2 regions of the Alteribacillus sp. JSM 102045 genome follow, and region 2 is predicted to be linked to the other one. Evidence: predicted binding sites of a transcription regulator. Region 2 holds the regulator's gene; the other holds the start of a gene.
What was found. The regulator CtsR, encoded in region 2, represses protease genes until heat stress. The targets are predictions, from matches to a motif close to ATGGTCAATAAAGGTCAAACA.

Region 1: the regulator CtsR is predicted to act here: its motif matches at 4,213-4,233, upstream of clpP (ATP-dependent Clp endopeptidase proteolytic subunit ClpP).

The regions. Positions count from the first base shown of each region.
Region 1 is NZ_JBHFQG010000016.1:35,121-41,532, reverse strand. It holds gene ACE1TI_RS12045 (NUDIX hydrolase) at 1-349, shown strand, start outside; gene rapZ (RNase adapter RapZ) at 376-1,269, shown strand; gene ACE1TI_RS12035 (gluconeogenesis factor YvcK family protein) at 1,262-2,206, shown strand; gene whiA (DNA-binding protein WhiA) at 2,273-3,235, shown strand; gene ACE1TI_RS12025 (HPr family phosphocarrier protein) at 3,267-3,524, shown strand; gene clpP (ATP-dependent Clp endopeptidase proteolytic subunit ClpP) at 3,566-4,144, opposite strand; gene ACE1TI_RS12015 (amphi-Trp domain-containing protein) at 4,478-4,723, shown strand; gene rpoN (RNA polymerase factor sigma-54) at 4,859-6,214, shown strand.
Region 2 is NZ_JBHFQG010000037.1:1-13,946, reverse strand. It holds gene cysS (cysteine--tRNA ligase) at 1-132, opposite strand, end outside; gene epsC (serine O-acetyltransferase EpsC) at 132-797, opposite strand; T-box leader at 906-1,142, opposite strand; gene gltX (glutamate--tRNA ligase) at 1,178-2,638, opposite strand; gene ispF (2-C-methyl-D-erythritol 2,4-cyclodiphosphate synthase) at 2,751-3,227, opposite strand; gene ispD (2-C-methyl-D-erythritol 4-phosphate cytidylyltransferase) at 3,224-3,913, opposite strand; gene ACE1TI_RS18070 (PIN/TRAM domain-containing protein) at 4,073-5,164, opposite strand; gene disA (DNA integrity scanning diadenylate cyclase DisA) at 5,387-6,460, opposite strand; gene radA (DNA repair protein RadA) at 6,492-7,889, opposite strand; gene clpC (ATP-dependent protease ATP-binding subunit ClpC) at 8,174-10,624, opposite strand; gene mcsB (protein-arginine kinase McsB) at 10,649-11,722, opposite strand; gene mcsA (protein-arginine kinase activator protein McsA) at 11,722-12,267, opposite strand; gene ACE1TI_RS18040 (CtsR family transcriptional regulator) at 12,299-12,763, opposite strand; gene ACE1TI_RS18035 (MgtC/SapB family protein) at 12,899-13,612, opposite strand; partial or broken rRNA gene rrf (5S ribosomal RNA) at 13,860-13,946, opposite strand.

The DNA.
Region 1 (6,412 bases), on a different contig from region 2:
TTCTGTTGTCCGTGAATTTTGGGAAGAGACAGGAATCACGGTGAAAAATCCAGTTATACGCGGTATTTTCACTTTTTTAATCATAGAAAATGATAAAGTAATTTCAGAATGGATGATGTTTACGTTTCAGGCCGAAAAGTGGGAAGGAAACCTGCTGAAAGAATCTCCAGAGGGACATCTTTCCTGGCAGCCAAAAGAAAAAGTAAACACATTATCTATGGCAGAAGGAGACCAGCGGATTTTACAGCACATTTTAGAAGACAGCGGTGTATTGTATGGCACCTTCCGTTATACTCCAACCTACCAATTAATATCCTGCGAACTGCAAAGTGAAGAAACATTCGAATAAGATAGAGAGAAGGGAAGGATGCAGTCATGGGTCAGCCAAATGAAGATATTCAGGTAGTAATCATTACCGGAATGTCAGGGGCTGGTAAAACAGTAGCCATGCAAAGCTTTGAGGATTTAGGGTATTATTGTGTCGATAATCTACCTCCAGCATTAATTCCCACATTTATCGAATTAATCGAAAACTCCGGCGGTAAAATGAATAAAGTAGCATTAGTTATTGATCTGCGGGGCCGTGAGTTTTTTGATCATTTGTTTGAAGCTGTTGATCAATTACGGCTGCAGTCCAATTTGAGCACTCATATATTATTTTTAGACGCTAAAGATAATATACTTGTACAGCGGTATAAAGAAACACGCCGTTCTCATCCGCTGGCTGCTGAAGAAGCGCCTCTTGAAGGTATTCAGCACGAAAGAGAGATACTAGAGGATTTAAAAGGAAGAGCCCGGCAAATTATTGATACGAGTGATTTAAAACCGAAACAGCTGCGCGAACGCATTATCCAATATTTTTCAGGACCTGAAAAAGACGCTTTTTCTGTCAATGTTATGTCCTTTGGTTTTAAATATGGTCTTCCTATCGATGCTGATCTCGTGTTTGATGTACGCTTTTTGCCAAATCCTCATTATATTGACCACCTTCAGCCGAAGACCGGTCTAGAAGAGGAAGTTTCTTCGTATGTGTTAAAATGGTCAGAGACAAAGGAATTTATAAAAAAACTGATTGATATGCTCGAGTATATGCTTCCTCAATATAAACGGGAAGGAAAAAGCCAGCTTATTATAGCCATTGGCTGCACAGGAGGAAAACACCGTTCGGTGACCCTCGCTGAGTATATAGGCGATTATTTTGCCGGGGACTATGCGACGCATAAAAGTCACCGGGATTTAGAGAAAGGAAAGAAATACAATCGTGGATAAGCCTAACATCGTAGTCATCGGCGGGGGAACAGGGCTTTCCGTACTGTTGCGGGGACTAAAAACCTTTTCGGTTGATATTACAGCTATCGTAACCGTTGCTGATGATGGTGGCAGTTCAGGAAGGCTTCGTAAAGAATTTAATATTCCTCCCCCAGGGGATGTCCGTAACGTTTTAGTAGCTCTTGCTGAAGTAGAACCGATGATTGAACAATTATTTCAGCATCGCTTTGAAAATGGAAACGGTTTAACCGGACATTCGTTAGGAAACTTGCTACTTGCCGGCATGACTTCCATTACCGGTGATTTTGCCAGAGGAATAAGTGAATTGAGTACAGTGCTGAATGTGCGGGGAAAAGTATTCCCGGCCGCTAATCAAAGCATAGAACTGCATGCAGAAATGCTGGACGGCACCTTTGTTAAAGGAGAGTCAAGCATACCGAAGTCAGGAAAGCGAATTAAAAGAGTATTTTTGTCACCATCTACGGTTCAGCCTCTTCCTGAGAGTCTTGAAGCAATTCAAAAAGCAGATCTGATTGTTTTAGGTCCGGGTAGTCTTTATACAAGTGTTATTCCAAATCTGCTTGTGCCAGGCATTACGGATGCTATACGGGAAGCAGCAGCGAGAAAAGTTTATATATGCAACGGCATGACGCAAGCAGGAGAGACGGACCATTTCTCAGCAGCTGATCATGTAGAAGCCATTTATCATCACACTGGCAAAGGAGTTATAGATACAGTGCTAGTGAATAATGGGGACATACCAGAGCAAATTATTAAACGATATGCAGAGGAAGACGCTGTACCTGTTCTATGTGATGAAAACAGAATAGGAAAACTGGGATTGAGAGTTATTAAAGATGAGTTTATGCAATTTAAAGATAATCTTTTACGCCACAATGCTGTAAAAGTATCGCAATCTTTATTAACTGAACTTTAAATATTGGTTAGGGAAGGCCGCTTCTGTAAAGATACGGCCCGAAAGAGTAAAGGGCGGTGAGCCAACATGTCATCCTTTGCGGCTATGACAAAAAAAGAATTAACTCAGCTTGAAACAGATGATTGCTGTGCAAAAGCTGAACTTGCTGCATTAATAAGAATGAATGGCTCTATTTCTTTTGGAAACAAAGAAATGCTTTTAGACGTTTCTACAGAAAATGCAGCGATAGCAAGACGTATTTATATGTTGATCAAAAAAGTGTACAAAGGAACCGTTGTGGAATTAATGGTAAGAAAAAAGATGCGGCTGAAAAAAAACAACGTTTATTTAGTCCGTATCTCAGAAGATGCACGGGAGCTTTTAAGTGATTTAAGCATTATGGAAGATGGATACCGTTTTATCCGGTCAATATCATCCGACATAATCAAAATGAATTGCTGCAAACGCGCATATTTACGAGGCGCTTTTTTGGCAGGAGGATCCGTGAATCACCCCGAAACGTCTTCTTACCATTTAGAAATTTTCTCGTTTTATGAAGAACATAATAAAGCATTACGTGACTTATTAAATGAATTTCACCTTCCTTCTAAAAGTTTAGAAAGAAAAAAAGGATTCATCTTGTACATTAAAGAAAGTGAAAAAATAACAGAGTTTCTAAACGTGGTAGGTGCTCATCAGGCGCTGCTTTATTTTGAAGATGTCCGCATAATGAAAGATATGAGAAACTCCGTCAACCGGCTGGTTAATTGTGAAACCGCCAACTTAAACAAAACAGTTGGTGCTGCATTAAGACAGGTAGAAAATATTCAGCTCGTTGATAATGAAATCGGACTTCAAAATTTGCCAGAGAAAGTAAGAGAAATTGCAGAGCTTCGAGTAAAACATCAAGATGTCACCTTAAAAGAATTGGGAGAAATGGTCCCTAACGGCCCGGTTAGTAAGTCAGGGGTAAATCACCGCCTACGAAAAATTGATCAATTAGCAGAAAAAATTCGAAAAGGTGAGACGGTACAGCTTGAAAAAACGTAAGTATTGATAATCTTGGATGGAGGAGATGTGAGTGGTAGAAAAAACGGCTGAAGTAAAATTGAAAACAGGATTGCAAGCAAGACCCGCAGCATTATTCGTACAGGAAGCTAACCGCTTTCAATCGGATATCTTTCTAGAAAGAGATGAGAAGAAAGTGAACGCCAAAAGTATTATGGGCGTCATGAGCCTTGCTGTTCGAACGGGCGGCAAGATTCAAATCATTACCGATGGTACGGATGAAGAAGAAGCAATGCAGGCACTCATTGAATTTGTAGAAAAAGAAGAATAAAAAAGCTCCGGCCCTTTTAAGAGGTGCCGGAGCTTTTTTGTTTACTTATACAGTACTTCGTCAATCAAGCCATATTTTTTAGAGTCTTCGGCTGACATGAAGTTGTCGCGGTCCGTATCTTTTTCAATCACTTCAAGTGGCTGGCCAGTACGCTCTGCAAGAATTTTGTTGAGCTTTTCGCGCATTTCAAGGATGCGGCGGGCATGAATTTCAATATCGGCTGCCTGCCCTTGTGTTCCGCCGAGCGGCTGGTGAATCATGACCTCACTGTTTGGAAGAGCAAAACGTTTGCCAGGTTCGCCGGCAGTGAGCAAAAACGCGCCCATTGATGCAGCCATACCGACACAGATGGTGGATACTTGGGGTTTGATGTGCTGCATCGTATCGTAGATTGCCATTCCGGCAGTAATGGAACCACCCGGGCTGTTAATGTAAAGAGAGATATCTTTTTCAGGATCATCCGCAGCAAGGAAAAGAAGCTGTGCTACTACGGAATTGGCGATATTATCATCAATTCCTGAACCCAGCATAATTATGCGGTCTTTCAATAGACGGGAATAAATGTCATAGGCGCGTTCCCCGCGGTTAGTTTGTTCAATTACTGTAGGTATTAGATTCATGTTTATACATCCTCCTATCATATAATACATCCAGCGCTTATCATTGCTGTTGAATCCATGATAACTTAATGGTCAATAATGGTCAAATGATAAGACAGTCCGCTAAGATTAATATGTAAAACCTGGCTGTACTGTTCACCATTATACAGAAAAGATCAGTATATTCCCACCAAACTGATCTTCTCCTGTATTTCGATAAAAATATGATAAACCCTGCATGTATCTTATCCTTTTTTTCTTTATTTCAAACCAAATCCTCTCAACCTTTTTCATTCATTCAAAAGTAAGATATAATAGAAGCAATACTATGATTAACAGAGGGGGAAGAGTGTTATGTTTGGTCAGGAACGCCTTGGAGAAGATATTCGGTTCGAAAAAGAAAACCGGTCTACATTAGAAGAAGCAGCTCTACATTTAGAAGAGATAGCAGCCTCTTTAAGAAAACAAGGAAAAACGACCGTGGAGAATGGAAAGGAGCAAATCACCTTATCTCCTTCTAAAGACGTGCGAGTTTCCTTAGAGTATGTGAAAAAAGGAAAACATCATAAAACTGGATTTTATTTAGAATGGAAAGATTAAATATTTCATTAAATAAATATAATAAATTTTTTGATTTTTCTGTCTTAAATAAAAGTTCAGAGGAAAAAGTACGTGCCGTATATCATATGATATAATAAATATAGAAACCGCTTACAAACGAGAGGAGGAAGCGGCGTGAATCTGGAAATGGGACTGTTTCAACAGCAGACAATGAAGCTTGTTATGACGCAAGAATTACGCCAGGCGATCTCCTTACTGCAGTTTTCTACCCTTGAACTGTCCGAATATTTAGAAGAACAGGCGTTAGAAAACCCAATGATGGAAATTGAAGAACGGAATACTGATTTAAAAGATGAACCTGTATATAATATGCCGGTAATGTGGAATGACGAGCCTTCTGAGATACAAGAGAAAGAAGATCAGGAAATGTCTTCGCCTTTTGATCGAATTAAAGATGACAGAGAAAGGATTTCCGATTATTTAATTCAACAAATCCGCTTTTTGCCAGGCGATGATGATGAAAAAAGAGTGTTAAAACACTTAGCCAGAAACGTTAGTGACAGCGGCTATTTAGAAGGGACATATGAAGAAACAGCTGCTTTGTTTGCTGTTTCGGAGGAACAGTACGAAGCGTGCGTTTCAAAACTGCAAAGCCTAGAACCATCGGGTATTGGAGCTCGCTCATTAAAAGAATGCCTGCTGCTGCAGCTGCAGCGCCAGACTTCAAGAAATCCTTTTGCTGAAACAATCGTAAATGATCATTTGGAAGAGCTGGCCGCCAGAAAATGGAAGAAGATCGCCAAATGTCTTGGCACCTCTTTAGAAGAGGTCCAGCAAGTGTATGATGATGTACAGCGGCTTGATCCACACCCAGGAGCAAGTTTTGGCGGAGGAGACCATCCCGGTCATTTGCTGCCTGATGTTTATGTGGAAAGAGACGGAGAAGACTTCATCGTCCGCTTAAATAATGATGGTCTGCCTAAAATTAGAATGAACCGTCAGTACCGCCACCTTCTTGAAAACAAGGAAGAAGGGGAAGCTGCAGAGTACGCGCAGAAAAAATATAAGCAGCTTGTCTGGCTGCTGAAAAGTATTGACCAGCGTCAACAGACCATTCGAAACATAACAGAAGCGATCGTCCGATTTCAGCATGATTTTTTCAAAAAAGGTCCTTCAGCTATCAAACCCCTTACCTTAAAGGATGTAGCGGAAGCTGCAGATGTTCATGAATCAACTGTGTCGAGGACGACAAATCAGAAATACGTTCAAACGCCTCACGGGTTGTTTGAGTTAAAATACTTTTTCTCAGCGGGGATGAATAACAGCACAGGCGAACAGACTTCAACTTTTGTTATAAAATCGATGATAAAAGAGTTGGTCGTACAAGAAAACAAACAAAAACCTTTGTCTGATCAAAAAATAGCAGAATTTATAAAAGAGGAACACGACATTGCTATATCACGCCGGGCTATAGCAAAATACAGAGGAGAATTGAATATACCTTCATCTTCTAAGAGAAAACGGTATTAACAAAAAGAGGCTGCTTCTAAAAGGAGGCAGCCCTTTTCCTGTTTATTACAAACATCGACTTGCCGCCAAAGATGGGTGCTGTGGCGGAACCATACTTTGTTGCGTTGCATAAAATAGAAAATATGATCGATCTGTAAAAAGGCTGAATCTATGTTAATTGCAGCGAAAAAGGAATCTCCAGCCGCCTTTCCTTTGAAC
Region 2 (13,946 bases):
AGGCCGCGCATTTCCGATGTGTATATAGTTATATACCGTCGGTCCGCATACATACATTGTAACTTTGCCGTCTTGAAGGGGTACAAATTCTTCTTTTTTTCGAGCCAATGTATTATATAATTTTATGGCCATCAGTCATCGGTCCTTCCGTCAGTTTTGTTATCTTTATATGATTCTAATTCTTTTTTGAGCGCTGTAATTTCTTTTTCCAGTTCGTTAAACTTATCTGCAACTGGATCAGGAAGTATATGATGAGCCAGCTCATCCTTTTTCACCTTCACACCATCTTGAACAACTACCTTAGCTGGAATGCCAACTACAGTGGAATTTGGGGGAACTTCATTTAAAACAACAGAGCCTGCTCCAATTCTCGAATATTTTCCTATCGTCATAGAACCTAGAATTTTTGCTCCTGTAGCAATAAGCACATTGTCTTCTATCGTTGGATGACGCTTTCCTTTTTCTTTTCCCGTTCCTCCTAATGTTACCCCTTGATAAATCGTTACGTTATCACCGATTTCACAGGTTTCCCCAATGACAACTCCCATCCCATGGTCTATGAATAGCCGCTGACCAATTACAGCACCAGGGTGAATTTCTATTCCTGTGAAAAATCGGCTTATTTGCGACAACAGCCTGCCCAGAAAATACATTTTTTTCTTCCACAGCCAATGAGCAATACGATGAGCCCATATGGCGTGAACCCCGGAATATGTTAACACCACTTCCAACCGGCTCCTTGCCGCCGGATCCTGGTCAAAGACTACATCAATATCATTTTTAAACGTCTTCCACATGAACCTCTCTCCTCTCCGCTGACCTCCCGAATTCAAAATTGATTATGATTATTTAAGTATAGATTTTTTATATCTTAAAAGAAAAGAAGCGTCTCTATGCATATTCTGCACAGAGACGCTTCTATATAGCGCGGTTCCACTCTGTTTAAAGGCAGCAGATTCAAAAAGTTACTGTTCTGCCTTTCCCTTTAACAAGTAACGGTTGTTGGCCGCTTCTGCCTACTTAAATTCGGCAAAAGACTCAGGGAGGCATTTTCAGAACAAAATCCAGGAACCACTTTCAGCAGCTGTGATTCTCTCTGTACAGGAAGTTTTGTTCTTACTTTTTCCCTTCAACGCTTTGGTCCATATTTCAACATATTTCAAATCTAATTATGTTTTTACTGATTCTTTGCTTGCTGAAGCCTGGTTTGAACCACATCTTTGCCTAACAGTGAAATAGCATGTGGAAGCTCAGGACCGTGAGTCTGCCCTGTCACAGCCACGCGGATAGGCATAAATAACTTTTTCCCTTTTTGGCCTGTTGCTTTTTGAGTTGCTTTTGTTGCTGCTTTTATTTCATCTGGCTCAAAACTCTCGAGGGCATCCAGTTCTTTAGAAAATTGTTCTAGCACCTCGGGTACTTGTTCCCCTTCCAGCACTTCTTTCGTTTCTTCATTATACGATATTTCTTTCTTAAAGAACAACTCTGTTAACTCTGTAATTTCAGCTGCGTAGTGCATTTGCTCCTGATACAATGCAACCAGCTTTTTTGCCCATTCATACTGCTCATCTGACAATTCACTCGGGAGTTTTCCTTCTTTCTGGAAATGAGGAAGAGCCAGCTTTGTTAACCTCTCAATATCTGCCTCTTTGACATATTGATTATTCATCCAGGCCAGCTTATCCGTATCGAAAACCGCCGGGGCTTTAGAAACACGTCCTAAACTAAATTGAGACTCCAGCTCTTCTAAAGAAAAAATTTCTTCTTCTCCTACTGGTGACCAGCCTAGCAACGCAAGAAAGTTAACAATTGCTTCCGGAAGATAGCCGAGTTCTTTATATTGTTCTACAAATTGAATAATGGACTCATCCCGCTTACTCATTTTTTGGCGGTCTGGATTTAAAATTAGAGAGGCATGGGCAAACATCGGTTTCTCCCAGCCAAACGCTTCAAAGACTAATGCTTGCCGTGGAGCATTTGATAGATGTTCCTCACCTCTAATTACATGAGAAATTTTCATCAGATGATCGTCTACGACAACTGCAAAGTTATAAGTAGGAATCCCATCTTTACGGGCAATAACAAAATCTCCAATATCTTCGGTTTCAAAATTCACTTCTCCGCGTACAGCATCTTCAATAAGTACTTGTTCACCCTCCGGCACACGAAACCGCACAACAGGTTTAATTCCTTTTGCTTCATACGCTTTTCGCTGCTCCTCTGTTAGATCACGGTCACGTCCGCTGTATTTTGGAGCTTCTCCTCGTGACAGCTGCTCTTCCCGTTCTTTTTGCAATTCTTCTTCTGTCATATAATCATAGTATGCTTTTCCTTCATCTAGAAGCTGCTGTATATACTTTTTGTATAGTTCAAGTCGCTCCATCGAGCGATACGGACCATATGGGCCACCGATATCTACACTCTCATCCCAGTCAATACCCAGCCATTTCATGCTGTCCATAAGCTTTTCAGTGGCATCCTCCACATTACGGGATTGATCTGTATCTTCAATTCGGATAATAAATTTACCGCCCTGACTTCTTGCAAATAAATAATTAAAAAGAGCAGACCGCGCCCCTCCTATATGAAGATGTCCTGTTGGACTAGGAGCAAAACGCACTCTTACTTCTTTGCTCATATTTCTACACCTTCCATTTCCCAATTTTATATTAGTATCAGACGAGCTCTGTTGATCTCTCAAAAAGAAATACCTGTCCTATTTTACCACCAATTGAAAAAGAATAAAATTACTATAATGGCTGAAGCAGCACAACTGCATGAGCTGCAATTCCTTCTTCTCTTCCGGTAAAGCCCAATTTCTCGGTTGTAGTGGTTTTTATATTCACTTGTTCCTCTTCTGCTTCCAAAATATCAGCAATAGTTGACTGCATCAACTTGATGTGCGGCGCCATCTTAGGTTTTTCCGCCATAATGGTACAATCAACATTTGTTAAAATAAATCCTTTCTCTTTTACGATCCGATACACCAGATTCATCAACTCAGCAGAATCAGCGTCTTTAAAAGCAGAATCTGTATCAGGAAAGTGCTTTCCAATGTCTCCTTCTCCTACTGCTCCAAGCAGGGCATCAGATATCGCATGCAGTAACACATCTGCGTCTGAATGACCTATTAAACCTTTGGTGTGCGGGATGTTTACCCCACCAATAATAAGCGGACGATCTTCTGAAAGCTGGTGAACATCAAATCCATGTCCAATTCTCACTATTGCCCCTCCTTTCTCTTGTTTAAGATAGCGCGGGCAACTACCATGTCTTCCGGGGTTGTTAATTTAATGTTGTCATAGCTGCCCTCTACAATATGTATGGGAATGCCCATTCGTTCTACAAGACTAGTGTCATCTGTACCAGCATACCCATCAATCTGAGCTTTTTTATAAGCATCATAAATGATGTGAAATTGAAAAGCTTGCGGTGTTTGAACCGACCAAACACTAGAACGTTCTATTGTTTCTAGAACGAGCCCATCCTTCACTTTTTTTACTGTATCTTTCATTCTGACGCCTAGCACGGCCGCACCTTCTGCTGTTGTTTTTCCTGCTAGACGATGAATCTGCTCCTGTGTGACAAAAGGCCTCGCACCGTCATGAATGAACACAAGGTTAGATGCATCGAGTTGCTTAAGACCTTCGAACACACTGTCCTGTCTTTCTTTCCCACCTTGTACTACAGCCTCCACCTTGTTGATTTTCCATTCCTTCAGCAATTTCTTCATTGCATTTACCTCATTGTCGTTTGCTACGATGATTATGCGTTCACACAAAGGATCATTTTCAAATATAGAAACTGTATGAATAATTAATGGTTTTTTCTCAAGGATTAAAAACTGTTTATTACGACCTGCTTGCATTCGCTTTCCTTGACCAGCTGCCGGTATAACTACAGCATATTTCATATGACCTCTCCAATATGTATTCTAATTTCAGGCTCTTTTATCATACACTTGAAAGTTGCTGCTAGGCAATTACTGCCGCGTTTTTTCCTGCTATCAAAAGAAAAAAAGCCTCTGTTAACCGGCATAAACACATCCGACAGAGGCATGTTAATAGTTGATTTAAAGTGCTTTTTCCATAAGTTTAGGTTTTGCAAAAATCATTCGGCCAGCGCTTGTTTGCAGAACACTTGTTACTACCACTTCAATGGTCTCGCCTATATAATCACGGCCACCTTCAACCACAATCATTGTACCGTCATCAAGATAAGCGACCCCTTGGTTTTGTTCTTTTCCATCTTTAATCACTTGCACATTCATTTCTTCTCCAGGCAGAACAACCGGTTTTACAGCATTAGCCAAGTCATTAATATTTAAAACTTCTACTCCTTGCAGGTCACATACTTTATTAAGGTTGAAATCGTTTGTAACAACCATTCCTTGTCTCACTTTTGCCAGTTTCACCAATTTACTATCCACTTCCTGGATTTCTTCAAAATCACCATCGTAAATCTCTACTTCAATGGCCAGTTCTTTTTGAATTCGATTTAAAATGTCAAGCCCGCGCCGTCCGCGATTTCGCTTTAGGACGTCAGATGAGTCGGCAATATGTTGAAGTTCTTCTAAAACAAACTCTGGTATAACTAAAATTCCTTCAAGAAACCCTGTTTGGCACACATCAGCAATACGGCCATCGATAATAACACTCGTATCCAGAATTTTTACTTTAGAAAGATTAGAGACCTGCCCGACTTCTTCCTTCTTTTTAGCGGCAACACGGCTGGCTGGAAATAAGCTCATAAGCTCATCCCGTTTTTTAAACCCTACCTGAAAGCCGAAATAACCTAGAAAGAAAGTGATAAAAATAGGTAAGACAGAGCTGATTACTGGAAAGTCTACAGAGTTTAGTGGAATACCGATAAGAAAAGCCACAACCAAGCCAAACACCAATCCAAGTGTTCCAGATAATACATCTGTGACTGGTGCTTTAACGATCATTTCCTCTAAAACTCTCATTCCATTTACAATGTAATCGGCAAACCAGAACGTAGACAAAAAGAGAACAACTGCCCCAATAAGACCGCCAATATAAGGGTTACCGAGCCACTCAGGAAGTGAGCTATAATCCAATAAAGAAATAAATTCCGGTATAAAAATAAATCCGAGTGTTGCCCCGGCAAGTATAAAAAACAACTGCACTATTCTTTTTAACACTTTTACATGCACCTCCTTTCCTTATTATGGACAAATACTAATTTTTAAAACCTATGAAAGTTTAATCCACTCTAAATCTTACTTTTTATGGGAGTGTTTAATATTAATGTAGCAAATTTTTACTGGATTGTCATAGTTTTTAATAAATTTTCATTGTATCGTGAACAAATTGTAACGTCAATCTCTTTTTTTAAAAGAGAGGGATCACAGCTCAGCTGTAATTTATATATGCCGATCAATAAATAACTGTTCCTGAATACGGTTAAGCCCTTCTTTTATTTTTTTTGCACGTGTTCTCCCTATTCCCTGTACTTTATCTAATTCTTCAATAGAAGCTTTCATTATACCTCCTAAACTGTCATAACTGTGAACAAGGTTGTTAATTATTCCAGACGGCAGCCGCTGAATTTTATGAAGTATTCTATAACCTCTTGGTGAAACAGAATGTTCATGAGAATTTTGCCGTTGAGAATACCCGAGTAATTTCATGATAACTACATCATCCATCAGTTCTTCATTTGTCATTTGCTTCAACTTTTGAATAACAGCTCCAGGATCAGTATCGGAATCTTCAATATAATCTTTTATCAAATGAAAGGTTTCCTCTTCCAAATTAGAGACAAGTTCATTTAACTGCATTGCTATTAAACGTCCTTCGTTTCCTAACTCCATCACATAGTTTAAGATTTCATTTTTTATCCGCATAACCAATTCAATACGGTGAATAACTTGGGACACTTCCTGGAAAGTAACCAACTCTTCAAATTCCAGCGCCCCTAGATTCGTTAGACTTTGATCAAGAACTACTTTATATTTTTCAAGGGTTTGGACTGCCTGGTTCGCTTTCGTTAAGATTGTTTCTATATCTTTAAGCGAGTAACGGTATTCTCCTTTATACAAGGTGATAACCTGACGGCGCTGTGATATAGAAATCACAAGATTTCCAGTTTGCTTAGCGACTCTTTCTGCTGTACGATGCCTAATACCTGTTTCGTTCGAAACAATAGTATTATCGGGAACTAACTGTGTATTAGCGTAAAGAATTCGGTCGCCTTTCGCATTTAAAATAATAGCTCCGTCCATTTTTGCAAGTTCATATAGATAGGCTGGAGTAAATAGGCAGTTAATAAAAAATCCTCCGTCCACTATACCTTTCATTTTTTCTGAATAGCCAAGAGCGATGAGACCTCCCGTGTTTGCCCGCAAAACGTTATCAATACCATCACGAAGAGGAGTGCCTGGCGCGACGAAATGCAGCACTTCTCCAATGAATGAGCTACGTTGTTTACCTGGCATTTCTCTTCCTCCTTAAGATGAACGAGCGGGATTACCAGGACGGTGCTTTTCCCTCCAGCGTAATATCCAGCGCTTCTTCTAATGTTGTTACTCCTAATACTTCTATATTTTCAGGGGCCTTCCAGCCTTCCTTATTTTTTGCAGGAATAATCGCTCTTTTGAAACCTAGTTTTGCTGCTTCATGAATCCTTTCTTCAATTCTTGCGACCCGTCGTATCTCCCCTGTCAACCCGATTTCTCCAATCACTACATCCTCTGGGTTTGAAGCATGATTGCGAAAGCTCGATGCTATACAAATAGCAATACCAAGATCAATAGCTGGCTCATCCAGTTTTACCCCTCCAGCGACATTAATATAGGCATCTTGATTTTGCAGAAGCATTCCCAATCTCTTTTCTAACACTGCCATTAATAATGCAATTCGATTTTGATCCACGCCCGTCGCTGTTCTCTTGGGATTGGCAAAACTAGAAGGGGCAATTAATGCCTGTAATTCAACTAAAATTGGTCGTGTTCCCTCGAGAGAAGCAACCACAATGGAACCAGAACTTCCTTCTGTGCGATCTTCTAAAAAGATTTCAGAAGGATTTTTTACTTCTGTTAAGCCCATTTCTTTCATTTCAAAAATGCCTAGTTCATTAGTGGAACCAAACCGATTTTTCACAGCCCTCAACATTCTGTAGGTATGGTGGCGTTCTCCTTCAAAATATAAAACCGAATCCACCATATGCTCTAACATTTTAGGACCCGCAATGGAGCCTTGTTTTGTTACATGACCGACAATAAAAACTGCTATTCCTCGAGTTTTTGCAATTCTCATAAACATAGAGGTAGATTCCCGAACTTGTGCAACACTTCCAGGGGCAGAGGTAACTTCAGCGTGGTGGACCGTTTGGATAGAATCAATCACCACAAGAGTAGGCTGTATTTGATCAATGGCAATTTCAATCGTATCCATGTCCGTTTCTGCAAAAACATAAAGCTTTTCAGAGTTTGCGCCTAGTCGATCTGCTCGTAGTTTTGTCTGTTTTATTGATTCCTCTCCTGATATATATAAAACTTTATGATCCCGGGTTGCTAAAATGGATGTCATTTGAAGAAGCAGCGTTGATTTTCCTATCCCCGGGTCCCCTCCTACCAGCACTAATGAACCCGGAACAATACCGCCTCCTAGAACACGGTTCAGTTCTTTTAAAGAAGTATCAATTCTTGGTTCGCGTTCCCCCGTTACTTTTGTAATGGGTTGTGGCTTCTGACGCGTTCCATCTGATAAAGTACTAAATGACCTTCTTTCACTCGTTTTGGCATTGTGACTTTCTAATTCTTCAACCATGGTGTTCCACTGATTGCAGCCAGGACAGCGTCCCATCCATTTTCTTGACTCATACCCGCATTCCTGACAAACAAACTTTGATTTATGTTTCGCCATATTTCAACCTCACTTTACCTTATGTATGCCACCCTGCATTTTATCAAAATAAAATTCCAATTACCGGTCAACTCATATGTTTTATCCCTATTTTAAAGGAAATCTGCTAAAGAAAAACCCGCCGATTGACATGCCTGAAAGGTATTGCCCGAGATGCCCTGTGGCAATGGCGGCATTAGGTCCTGTACGTTGAAAACCGTAGTTTTACTTTTACTTTCTTAACAGTGTTAGAAAAAGACTGCCCGGTAAATGCATCGGACAGTCTAGACTTCCCTCATACTTTTTTACGTTCTAGCTCCCGCTTTCGTTTCAACGACATACTCGCCATTTTTCACATCGATAACAGCGGTATCGCCTTTTTGGATATTCCCGCGCAGCAGCTCTTCCGATAATCGGTCTTCTACTTGTTTTTGAAGGGCACGACGTAATGGTCGAGCTCCATATTCGGGGTCAAACCCTTCATCTGAAATTTTATCCTTCGCTTCTTCGGTTAATTCAAATTTAATACCTTGTTCAGACAGCCTTTCTTGTAACTGCTCAGCCATAAGAACAACAATTTTCTTAATGTGCTCTTTTTCAAGACTATGGAACACAATAATTTCATCGAGACGGTTTAAAAATTCAGGACGGAACGTATTTTTTAACTCTCCCATTACTTTATCCCGCATATCCTGGAACTTTTCTCCTTCTGTTTGAGTAGTAAACCCTACATTTTTATTACGTCTCAACAAATTTGCCCCAACATTGGAAGTCATAATTATAGCTGTATTTCGGAAATCAACACGGCGCCCTTTAGAGTCTGTCAGAAATCCGTCCTCAAGCACTTGAAGTAGGATATTAAATACTTCTGGGTGAGCTTTTTCTACTTCATCAAGAAGTATAACGGAGTACGGATGACGCCTGACTTTTTCTGTCAACTGACCTCCTTCTTCATATCCTACATACCCTGGAGGGGAACCAACAAGCCTGCTTGTCGCGTGTTTTTCCATATACTCAGACATATCTATACGAATAACAGAATCTTCATCACCAAATAATGTCTCTGCAACTGCTCGAGCTAATTCTGTTTTACCAACACCAGTAGGTCCAAGGAAAATAAAAGAACCAATTGGACGTTTTGGGTCTTTTAAGCCGGCTCTGGCACGGCGAACTGCTTTAGAAATAGCATTAACTGCTTCTTCCTGCCCAATCACACGGCTGTGTAAAATGTCTTCCATTTTAAGAAGACGATCAGTTTCTTCTTCAGCAAGCTTGGAAACAGGAATTCCCGTCCAGCTAGCTACAACCTGTGCAATATCTTCAGGTGTAACCTCTGTATTCTCCTGACCTTGCTTTTCTTTCCATTCGTTTTTCATTTTCTCCAATTCTTCTCGAAGCCGCTGTTCACTATCTCGTAAGGATGCTGCTTTCTCAAATTCCTGGCTTTGAACAGAAGCATCTTTTTCTTTACGGGTTTCTTCTAATTTTTGTTCCAGCTCTTTTAAATTAGGCGGTGCGGTATAAGAGCGCAAGCGCACTTTTGATCCAGCTTCATCAATTAAATCAATCGCTTTATCAGGTAGAAAACGATCGGAAATATAACGGTCTGATAGCTTCACAGCTTCAGCGATAGCTTCATCAGTAATGGTAACCCGGTGATGTGCTTCATATCGATCGCGAAGACCTGTGAGAATCTGAATAGATTCTTCAGTAGTTGGTTCATCCACTTGGATAGGTTGAAAACGACGTTCTAAGGCTGCATCTTTTTCTATATATTTACGATATTCATCGAGTGTGGTAGCTCCAATGCACTGCAATTCCCCGCGGGCAAGAGAAGGTTTTAGAATGTTAGAGGCATCAATAGCACCTTCTGCTCCGCCAGCACCAATGAGAGTATGAAGTTCATCAATAAAGAGAATAACGTTACCTGCTTGACGAATTTCTTCCATTACTTTTTTCAAACGATCTTCAAATTCGCCTCGGTATTTTGTTCCCGCGACGACTGTACCCATATCTAAAGTCATCACGCGTTTATTTCTAAGAATTTCCGGGACTTCATTTGAAATAATGGATTGAGCAAGACCTTCAGCAACTGCAGTTTTACCGACACCAGGCTCCCCTATTAATACCGGGTTGTTTTTTGTACGGCGGCTTAACACTTGAATTACTCGTTCAATTTCTTTGCTCCGCCCGATTACAGGATCAAGACCTTCTTCCTTAGCTACTGCTGTTAAATCTCTGGCTAAACTATCAAGAGTCGGTGTGTTAGCGTTGGAAGAACCAGCTCCAGATGCCTGCTGGTGATTAGAATTTGAAGCCTCATTGCTACCAAGTAACTGTAACACCTGCTGTCTCGCTTTGTTTAAGCTGACGCCAAGGTTATTTAATACTCTTGCTGCAACTCCTTCTCCTTCTCGTATCAACCCTAACAGAATATGTTCTGTCCCTACATAAGAATGCCCAAGCTTTCTAGCTTCATCCATGGACAATTCAATAACTTTTTTAGCTCGTGGAGTGTAATGTATCGTCTTTGAACCTTCTTGGCCAGTTCCAATCAAAGACTCTACTTCTTTTTGAATTTGTTCAGAGCCAAGGTTGAGTGCTTGCAGTGCTTTTGCAGCAATTCCTTCTCCTTCTCTAATTAATCCGAGTAAAATATGTTCTGTCCCTATATTATTATGCCCAAGGCGAATAGCTTCCTCTTGGGCTAAAGCTAATACTTTTTGAGCCCGTTCTGTAAATCGACCAAACATCATATATGCGCACCTCCAAATTATTCCTTACTCTTCTCTTTCTAACTTCATTCTCTCACGGATCAATGCCGCCCGTCTCACATCACGCTCATCCGGAGTAAGATTTTTACCTGCATATTGCTGCAGAAAACCTGGCTGGGTAAGAATCATAAGCTCATTTAAAATATTACCCGAAATTCCTTTTATTAAATCAAGGTCAATACCCAGTCTAACATCAGATAATCTCTTTGCTGCTTCTTTTGACTCCATTACTCTACTGTTTGTAAGCAATCCAAAAGATCGGAATACTTTATCCTCTATTTGGATTTTTGATGTGCGAATAAGCTCCTCTCGTGCATAACGCTCTTGCTGAATTAACTGCATAACAACGCCTCGAAGGTCCTCCACAATATCTTCTTCTGATTTACCAAGTGTCATTTGATTTGATATTTGAAAGAGGTTCCCTAAAGCTTCGCTTCCTTCTCCATAAATACCTCTTACCACAAGTCCTAGCTGATTAATAGCCGGCAAAATACGATTTAATTGCTGTGTCATCACAAGGGCAGGAAGGTGCATCATAACGGAAGCCCTCATTCCTGTCCCAACGTTTGTTGGACAACTTGTTAAATAACCTCGTTTTTCATCAAAAGCAAACGTCACTTTTTCTTCTATCCAGTCGTCTAAACCATTGGATAATACCAGTCCTTCATTTAACTGAAACCCTCGAAACAAGCATTGCAGTCTAATATGGTCTTCTTCATTTAACATAATGCTTATAGATTCATCGTCACTAAGCATTACCGCACCATAACGTGATTTATCTGCCAAATGAGGACTAATCAAATGTTTTTCTACCAGTACTCTTTTTTCATTAGATGAGAGATCATCCATTTTTAATATTTCTAAATCCCCTACTGACTGATACGGATCTTTTACTAATTCTTTTGAAGTATAGTGAAGCATTGTATTTGCAGACTCATCTGACGCCATAATAGGAAAGGGATAATTTTCTAAGTTTCTTGCCAAACGGATTCTTGTACTTAAAACAATATCACCATCTGGACCGGGGCCGTTTTTCATCCAAGGACTAATTGCCTCTGAAATAAAACGTTGAAGTGACATCAAGTATCCCCCTTTCCGTCATGTATGTTTTCATTTAATTCTTTAATTTGGTCTCGAAGTTTTGCCGCTTCTTCAAATTCTTCTTGTTCAATGTGATGCTGCAGCTGCTTTCTAAGTTTCTCTATCTGATTTTGCACTTTCATTTTTCCGCCTGCTCTTTTAGGAACCTTGCCGGCATGCCGAACATTTCCACTATGAACCCGTTTAAAAATTGGATCAAGCTTTGGATCAAATGCCTTATAACAACGAGAACAACCAAACCTTCCTGTCTTCGCAAAGCGTTCATATGAAAGCCCGCAAGCATCACATACCAACTGCTTAGGTACTGAAGCTCTTGAAGGATGAGGCCCTCCTTTTCCCATTGGCTGTTCAAAGTTTAACAATCCGGATAATAAATCATGGATAGAATAACTGTTTGAACCAGGGATATGCTCCCCTTTATCATGGGCACATTCATCACACAGATGAATTTCTTCTTTTTTTCCATTTATAATCTTAGTGAAATGCAGAGTGGCTTGACGCTGCTGACATTCTTCACAGAGCATTTTAGATCTCCTCCCTTCGCAGCCAATATACTCATTTATAACGTAAGCTGTGAAGCATAGCTTTCAACATTTTTGCTCGGATAAAGTCCCGGTCTTCTGCATGCCGCAGTGACAATATTGTTCGGTTTACGGCTGCAAGCATAATATTGGCTTCTCTTTTTGAAATTGCTTTTTCTTCAAAGAGTCGCATAATAATACTTTCTGCTGTGACCTGATCAATTCCTTCTTTTATTAACTTCAATAATTGATCGACAAGTTCAGCATGATCTCCGACTTTCACTCTTGAAATTCGTATATACCCGCCGCCGCCCCTTTTGCTTTCTACAATGTATCCTTTTTCTGTCGTAAAACGTGTACTAATAACGTAATTGATTTGGGAAGGAACGCACTCGAACCGTTTAGCCAATTCACTTCGTTTAATCTCAATTAATTCCTTCTCACTTTGCGTAAGAATTTCTTTTAAATATTTTTCGATTACATCAGAAATATTACGCACAGGGACAACCTCCTTCCTGCTGGCAGCCATATTTTTAAAGGTCTTGACCTTGACTATCTTTGACTATAAATATAATATAACCGCCTGCAAATTTCAAGCAGCCGGTACTATCCATTATAGCCAAATTCTTTTTAATCATTCTTCTGACATTTCCATTTCAATTTCAAGAATGCCTTTAATCAAAAGAAGTTTTTCATAAAGCTGAGATCGCTCTAAACCTTTTGGAGCTTGGACATGAATGTCATAAATAAATTTGTGATCTTTATTTTCCCCTTCATCTGTACTCCCTTTAACTTTTTTAATCACCACTTGATTTTCTTCCAGAGTGGAAATAATTTTTGATAAAACCATGGAATTTTTGTAGACAGTTATCTCCATTTTTTCAGGCCGAACGGATGTCCGAAAAAAACGGTCCACATTATTAAGAAAAAATAAACTCAATAAGACAACAACTGTGGTAAAAATTGCGGCAAAATACATCCCAGCCCCAGCGGCAAGTCCTATCGCGGCTACTACCCAAATAGAGGCTGCAGTCGTTAAGCCTTTAACCGAAACACCTTGAACGATAATAGTTCCTGCTCCTAAAAAACCAACTCCGCTAACGACATAGGAAGCAAGTCGAGAAGGATCATAACGTACAATATCTTCATTGGCTTCCATATAACTTTGAAATCCAAACAAAGCCATCACCATAACTAAACAAGCGCCGGTGCCGACTAGTAAATGAGTGCGGAAACCAGCGGGATGACGTTTATATTCTCTTTCTATACCGATTAAGCCAGCAAGAAAACCTGCTGCTAAAATTCTAATTATAATAGTATAAGATTCCTGGTCCAGCCACATATCCATCGATATCCCCTCCCTATTTTTTGTTATGTATATTATTATTTTTTATCTCGTATACCCTTTAACCTTTTTAATCATTCAAAGGGTTAAACATGTAATTTGAAAATATAAATGGTATGCTAACTATATTATTATACATTTTTAGATGCAAATTTTGGGGAGCATGTGCAGACAGAGGAGGGCGTTTAAAATGTTGGAGAAGTAAAGATAAAAAAGCTGCCAGAAATTAATCTGACAGCTTTCTTTCATTGCCTGGCAACGTCCTACTTTCACAAAGGGCTGCCCCTTCATTATCATCGGCGCTGAAGAGCTTAACTTCCGTGTTCGGCATGGGAAC